One region of the Pseudarthrobacter sp. efr-133-R2A-89 genome, then DNA from elsewhere that is predicted to be linked to it. Evidence: riboswitches for the same ligand, from Rfam matches in the RefSeq annotation. Region 1 holds a riboswitch; each other region holds the start of a gene.

Region 1 (2,254 bases):
CTGATGGACAGCGTCAACCCGGCCTACATTCCACGGAACCACCTGGTGGAGGAAGCCCTCGCCGCCGGCACGGAAGGAGACGTGGCCCCGCTGCACCGCCTGCTTCAGGCCGTCACCGATCCTTTCACCGAGCGCCCCGGGCTGGAACGCTACGTGGAAGGTCCCCCGGCGGGCTTCGGGACCTACACGACCTTTTGCGGGACCTGATCTAACAACAACAGGAGGGTGGCAACCGGAGGCCCGGCCGCCACCCTCCTGTTGGGAGCAGGCTTTGCTGGCGAAGACTAGGCCACGCGGACCACTGAGTAGCCGCTGAGCCAGCTGATGGAGTGAACCTGCGTGGTGTAGCCGTTGACGCCGCCGCTCACAACCTGGCCGTTGCCGGCGTAAACGCCCACGTGGCCCGACGTGATGATGAGGTCGCCGGGTGCCGGGCTCCCGACCACGCTGCCGTACTGGAAGAACTGCGTGGGAGCCAGGTCGCCAACACTCTTGCCGACGGAGCGAAGGGCCTTTTCAACCATGGCGGTGCAGTCCTGGCTCACGCCGATCTGGCTGTAGGCCGAGGCCAGGATGGCAGCGCCGGTCCCGGTCCCGGTGGTGGAGGCCACCGGCGTCGCGGATGCGTAGGACATGTTCATGCCGGTGTTCGCCGGTGCGGTGGCGGCTGCCGCCTGGACGGGGGCCGCCGCCGGCGCCGGGGCAGGTGCTGCCACGTAGCCCGCGCCGGGGATCTGGATCTGGTCACCGGGGTAGATGATGGACCACAATCCGAGGCCGTTGGCAGCCAGGACGTCATTGAGGCTGACTCCGTACGCGGCCGAAATTGCGCCGAGGGTATCCCCGGAAACGACGGTGTGGACGGTTGCTGCCGCGGCTGCCGGAGCAGCTGCAGGAGACGCGGCGGCCTGGACGCTGGCCTGTTCAGTGGTGTCCGCGCCCGTCACGCCCGCGTGGGCCGGGGCGCCGACGCCGAAGGCAATGCCGGACGCGGCGGCAACGGCGAGGGCCGGACGGCCCAACGAACGGGCCTGTGATTTGGCCGTCACGGCAAGTCCCTCGAGCGCAATGGAGTGGGCCGGGGTCGCGCGGTGGCGGGCAGTGCTGAGATTCTTTGACACGATTGATCGCCTCTCCCATGCCTGCGGGGTGAGCTGTCGGGTTCGGGTTGGAGATACCCGGCCGAACACATCTCCGCGGTGGGCGGAGGAGCTGTCCGACTTAACCCCAAGACCTCAAAGGTCGTGGAAACTTGGTTCCCCCGTCCCTGCCAGCATGAAAGCGGTTGAATCCCGGTATCAGCGGCAGGGCTCGGCAAACTGATGGGAGTGTCCCGTTTGGGGAGGGACACCCGAAGACCATAACCCGCCAACCCCACAATTGTCACGTTTCGGTAACATACGAGCTTCCTCTCTCGTATTCAACCAGCGATTGGATGTGTCCTGTCCACCCATGCTGGACTCCGGCCGGTCCGCCGCCGGCGCGAAAGGGTAACAAACCGGGCACGGGCGCCTTTCCGCCCCGGCGTGCCGCCGGTATGCTTCGGGACTATGCCCCTGTTCGTGACCATGCCCAAGTCCCCGCTGTTGGGGGGACTGCTCGCCATCGCAGTGGCAGCGGCCACGGTGCTGCCTGCCTCTGCGGACGAGCCTGCACCTCCCGGTGGATATCCGTCCTGGGCTGACGTGCAGCAGGCACAGTCTTCCGAGGCAGCGAAAGCGGCAGAGATCACCACCATCAATGGGCTGCTGAACGGACTCCAGACCCAGGCTGAAGCCGCCGGTGACACTGCGGTCCGGGCAGCGGCCGACTACGCCGCAGCCGACGCCGAGCTGCAGGCGGCATCGGTGAGGCTGGATTCATTGTCCGCCCAGGCCGTCCGCGCCAATGACGAACTGGCCCGGCACCGCAAGGAAATCGGAGCACTTGCCGTCCAGTCGTACAAGACGGGCGGAACCAATACCGGGTTCTTCGTGGCCCTGGATGCCCTCCAAAACAACAGCGTCCAGGGGCTCAACCTCGTCCAGTTGGTGGGCGACAAGACTGCGGCCCTGGTGGAGAAAGCTGCCGCCGCCGGAAAGGTTGCCGCGTCACTGGCAGACCAGGAAAAAGTGGCCCGCACTGAGCGGGAACGCCTGTCCGGGGAAGCAAAGGCCAAACTGGACGCGGCCCGCTCCGCCCAGGACGCGCTCGCCCGGCAGGTCAGTGACGAAAAGCAGCACAGCACGGAGCTGACGGCCCAGCTGGCCTCGCT
Region 2 (2,254 bases), on a different contig from region 1:
GGCCATTGTCAGTGCCGGGCCGGCGACGTCATTCGGCGGCCCGGGCGGGTTCGGCGGAAACCGGACCGGCGGGTTTGGCACGGGCGGCACGTCGCGGCAGTTCAACGGGCAGGCCGGACAAGGCCAGGGTGCCGGCCAGGGCGGGGCAACCCAGGGCGGTCCGGGTGGCACCGGTGGCCGCGCCGGCGGGATGGGCGGCCTCCTGGGTGCGCCCACGCCGTCGGCCGGGCTGGTGGCCGCATTGAAAGACGGTGCCTCAAACTACACCTGGGCGGCGGCAGTAGTCGGTTCGAACAATGCCGCAGGCTACCAGCTGGCCACGGAGCTGCCGGTGATGGCCGTTGGCGGCTTCAACGGCACCGACCCCTCCCCCACGCTGGAACAGTTCCAGGCGCTGGTCGGCCAAGGCCGGATCCACTACTTCATTGCCGGCGGGACCATGATGTCCAGCAGCGGCTCGGACGCCTCCGTCCGGATTGCGCAGTGGGTGGCGGCCACCTTCCCGTCGCAAAGCATTGGCGGGACCACGGTCTACGATTTAGCGGGATAAACACGACTCCGGAGACCGGGCCGCAGCAAATCGACGCGCCAGAATTCGTGACTTCCGTTACCCAAATGTGACTAATGCGCAATCTTCCTGTACCGTCGATTGGGTGCGGTCCCCGTTCGGGCCGCATATCCCGGGTTGACGCCAAGCTCTGCCGCTTCCCGGATTCCGCTTGAGCAACGGCAGAGGCGGGGGACCCACCGTCCCGGGCAATTATTGCCCTTGGGGTTAAGCCAGCACGTGTTTTTTCCGTGCGGCCGGATGCCCTCATCCGAACCCGACAGCTAACTCCGCAGGTGTGAGAGGCGATCAATCATGTCTAAATCCATGGCAAAACCATGCCTGCAACCCAAGGCAAAACATCGGGCCAAACCCCAGCCCGCCAAAAAGACCACCGTGGGGCGGCGTGTTGCGGTCCTCGCTGCATCATGCGCAGTGCTGGTTGGCGTTGGCGCGGCAGGCCAGGCGACCAACAGCATGACCCAGGCGTCGTCCACCGGGTCAAGCGCTTCCACGTCGGCGGCGGATGCCCAGATGAGCATCGAGAAGAGCGAAATCCGGTCCAACCCGGCCGCGAACCCTGCTCCTTCCGCCATCAGCGTGGCACCGCAGGCCGCGGAGCCGGCCCCCGCACCTGCTCCAGCCGCCCCGCCGGCTGAAGCACCCGCCCCGGCACCGGCCCCCGCACCTGCGCCTGCTCCCGCCGTCGCGGTTAACGATCCCGCGGGCGCCCAGGCCTACGCCGCCAGCCAGCTGTCCTCCTTTGGCTGGGGGCCTGACCAGATGCAGTGCCTGCAGACGCTGTGGACCAAGGAATCCGATTGGACCACCACCGCCACCAACGCCAGCAGCGGTGCGTACGGCATCGTCCAGTCGCTGCCTGCGGAGAAGATGGCCACCTTCGGAGCGGACTACCTGACCAACTACCGCACGCAGATCAACTGGGGCCTGGACTACATCAAGAAGAGCTACGCCTCGCCCTGCGGAGCGTTGAGCTTCCACTTGGCCCACAACTGGTACTAGGCACCACCAGCACCAGGCACAATGCAAACCGCGGGCCGCATCACGTTGATGCGGCCCGCGGCTGCGTTAACCAGCGCCCTGGACGTCGCCCGGGCCGGAGTTCCGCCATGGGATGTACTGGACAGACCACTTATTGCCGTCCGGATCGGCGAAATACAGGAAATGGCCCCACTGCTGCACGTCTACGTCACTGACATCCACGCCGTTGCCCTTGAGCTGGCGGTGGGCAGCTGCGATGTCGCTGACCACCAGCTGCAGGTTGGAGCCGGTGCCGGGCGGAGCGTCGGTAAGCCCTTCGCCGATGCAGATGGAGCAGGCGGAGCCGGGCGGCGTCAGCTGCACGAAGCGGATCGACTCCGAGGGTCGTTCGTCGTAGTCGGCGTTGAAGCCAACCTTGTTGACGTAGAAATCCTTGGCACGGTCAACGTCGGATACAGGGACAAAGACAAGTTCAAGTTTCCAGTCCATCCGCACAGGGTAGCGGCGGGAACCGTTTTGAAAAAGGGTGGAACCTACCCGGCGATGCCGTACAGGCGGTCGCCGGCGTCGCCCAGGCCAGGGACGATGTAGGACTTCTCGTTGAGCTTCTCGTCGATGGAGGCCAGCACGATGTGCACATTGGCGTCGCCCAGTTCTTCCTCCAGCTTGGCCAGGCCCTCCGGGGCTGCCAGCAGGCAGATGCAG
Region 3 (2,254 bases), on a different contig from region 1:
ATCGTGATGCTGGTGTCGCTCACAGGTGCTCCATTCGGCGGGGACGAAAGCTGTGGTCCGGGTGGTGGGTGGCCGGGAGCCGGCCATGGCTGCAGTGCAGACCTCTCCCAATTCTGCCTGAAGCGCGCAGTGTGGCGGGAGCGGGCGGCGCCAATGTCCAGCCAATGAGACGCCGCAGGCGACGGCCTCTATTCGGACTAAATCAAAATAGGCTAAACTCTTCCCCGGACTACGTCGCGGGAAGAGGCGATACGGTGGGACAACGCAAGGTACTGCGCTCGAGGAGCTGAGCTGGATGACGGATCTGATCGACACTACGGAGATGTACCTCAGGACCATCCTGGAGCTTGAGGAAGAGAACATCGTTGCCCTCCGGGCCCGTATCGCCGAACGCCTGCGCCACTCGGGACCCACCGTTTCCCAGACCATCGGCCGGATGGAGCGCGATGGCCTGGTTGTCGTCTCCGGTGACAGGCACCTGGAACTGACCGACACCGGCCGCAAGCGTGCCACTGAGGTCATGCGGAAGCACCGGCTGGCCGAGCGCCTGCTGGCGGACGTGATTGGACTGGACTGGGCCTATGTCCATGACGAAGCCTGCCGCTGGGAACACGTCATGAGCGAACGGGTGGAGCGGCGCATCTACGAGCTGCTGGATCACCCCACGGAGTCGCCCTACGGAAATCCCATCCCCGGCCTTGCCGCCCTGGGCGGCCAGCCCGGGCCCGGGTTCGGAGATGGCGCCATCAGCCTGGTGGAGGCAATGAAGGCCTATGGGCCTGAATCGGCAGTAACCATCAGCCGGCTGGCGGAACCGATCCAGGTGGAGCCGGAACTGCTGACCCAGCTCGACGAGGGCGGTATCCGGCCAGGCGCGTCGGTCTCACTGGAACGCGTCGGTGACTACATTTCGGTACGCGTGGCAGGAATCGAGGGCGCGCTGGAGCTGCCTCCCGAGGTGGCGGCGCACGTTTTCGTCGCCGTGAAGCAGGCCTGACGCCGCCTTTCCATACCCCACCCAAGGGATTCCACGCAAAGATAACGGAATTGTTACCTAGGGCCTGAAGCCCCTATAGTGGAACCCAGCGTTGATACTTAAGCGTTACCTGATCCGGAGCCGAGCTCTGCCAGCGGGCCAGGTGTACGAGTCGTTACTGGCAGAGGCGGGGGAACCACAACCGGCAGCCGGGGGACTGCCTTGGGGTGAAGTCCGTCAGCAGCAAGCCTCTCCAGTGAAGGATTCTTCCGGGAATACCCCTGCGTAGAAGTTTGCCCATGACGGGCCGGGTCTTTGAACTCTCTGACCCGAATCCGACAGCTAACTCCGCAGGCTATTCCAGAGAGGAACCCTTCTTGACCATGCAGACCTCCCGGGGCCGCCGTCGCGCGGCGCGCCCCCCTGAGGCACCCCGGGTTGTCGAAGTAGCCGCCGCGGAGCGCCCCCGCGACCCGCAGCGGGATGCGCGCCGCCGCCGGGGTCCCTTCCGGCAAATCACCGACTTTGCCGCGGCCAGCGGCATCGGCCAAAAGGCCGGCATCGCCCTCGCCGCCACCGGCCTGGTGCTCACGGTGACCATGCCCGCCACCAGCCCCGTCATGGCGACGGATGCGGCCGGGATCGCACCCCAGGCCGCCTCCGCAATCAGCCCCCAGCCCCAGATTTCCGCGGATGTAGGCGCCCAGATCGACTTCAGCCGCTCAGCCGTCGTGACGCAGGCGGACCCCGACGGAAAGCTGAAGCAGCTGCTGAGCGCCCAGTCGGCCGGATCGGTCACCCGCGCGGCTTCCGCCGGGACCCTGGCCGCCCCGCTGGCATCCCTCGTGACCGCGTCCCCCTTCGGCTACCGGGTCAGCCCAATCACCGGCGGCACCGGAGACTTCCACCGTGGACAGGACTTCGTGGCCCAGTGCGGGACGTCCGTCCTGGCGGCCGCAACAGGAACCGTTACCTTCGCCGGCTGGCACCAGTTCGGCGGTGGAAACCGGGTGGTGATCGACCACGGCAACGGCCTGGAGACCACGTACAACCACCTCTCGTCTTTCAACGTCAAGGTGGGCCAAACGGTCTCCCGCGGCGAAGTCGTGGCGCTGAGCGGGACCACCGGCGCGTCCACTGGCTGCCACCTGCACTTCGAAGTCCAGGTCAACGGCGAAGTGGTCGATCCGATGGGCTGGCTGTAACCGTATGATTGCGCACTCTCAGATCGCGGTGACCCGCCGTGACCTGAATGTGACATTGAAGCAAAACTGCTGT

Evidence for each region. A riboswitch is a leader RNA that binds a small molecule or an ion and turns the genes downstream of it on or off. The one in region 1 is predicted to bind cyclic di-AMP.
Region 2: another riboswitch for cyclic di-AMP. It lies ahead of QRM95_RS08785 (aggregation-promoting factor C-terminal-like domain-containing protein); the one in region 1 lies ahead of QRM95_RS01955 (C40 family peptidase).
Region 3: another riboswitch for cyclic di-AMP. It lies ahead of QRM95_RS19535 (M23 family metallopeptidase); the one in region 1 lies ahead of QRM95_RS01955 (C40 family peptidase).

Annotation. Positions count from the first base shown of each region.
Region 1 is NZ_JARVSE010000001.1:423,663-425,916, reverse strand. It holds gene QRM95_RS01960 (protein adenylyltransferase SelO) at 1-207, shown strand, start outside; gene QRM95_RS01955 (C40 family peptidase) at 285-1,121, opposite strand; cyclic di-AMP (ydaO/yuaA leader) riboswitch at 1,125-1,294, opposite strand; gene QRM95_RS01950 (coiled-coil domain-containing protein) at 1,551-2,254, shown strand, end outside.
Region 2 is NZ_JARVSE010000004.1:234,834-237,087, reverse strand. It holds gene QRM95_RS08790 (glycosyltransferase family 39 protein) at 1-550, shown strand, start outside; cyclic di-AMP (ydaO/yuaA leader) riboswitch at 697-857, shown strand; gene QRM95_RS08785 (aggregation-promoting factor C-terminal-like domain-containing protein) at 863-1,570, shown strand; gene QRM95_RS08780 (glyoxalase superfamily protein) at 1,637-2,038, opposite strand; gene upp (uracil phosphoribosyltransferase) at 2,083-2,254, opposite strand, start outside.
Region 3 is NZ_JARVSE010000013.1:61,516-63,769, forward strand. It holds gene serC (phosphoserine transaminase) at 1-23, opposite strand, end outside; gene QRM95_RS19530 (iron-dependent transcriptional repressor DtxR) at 296-997, shown strand; cyclic di-AMP (ydaO/yuaA leader) riboswitch at 1,108-1,349, shown strand; gene QRM95_RS19535 (M23 family metallopeptidase) at 1,360-2,181, shown strand.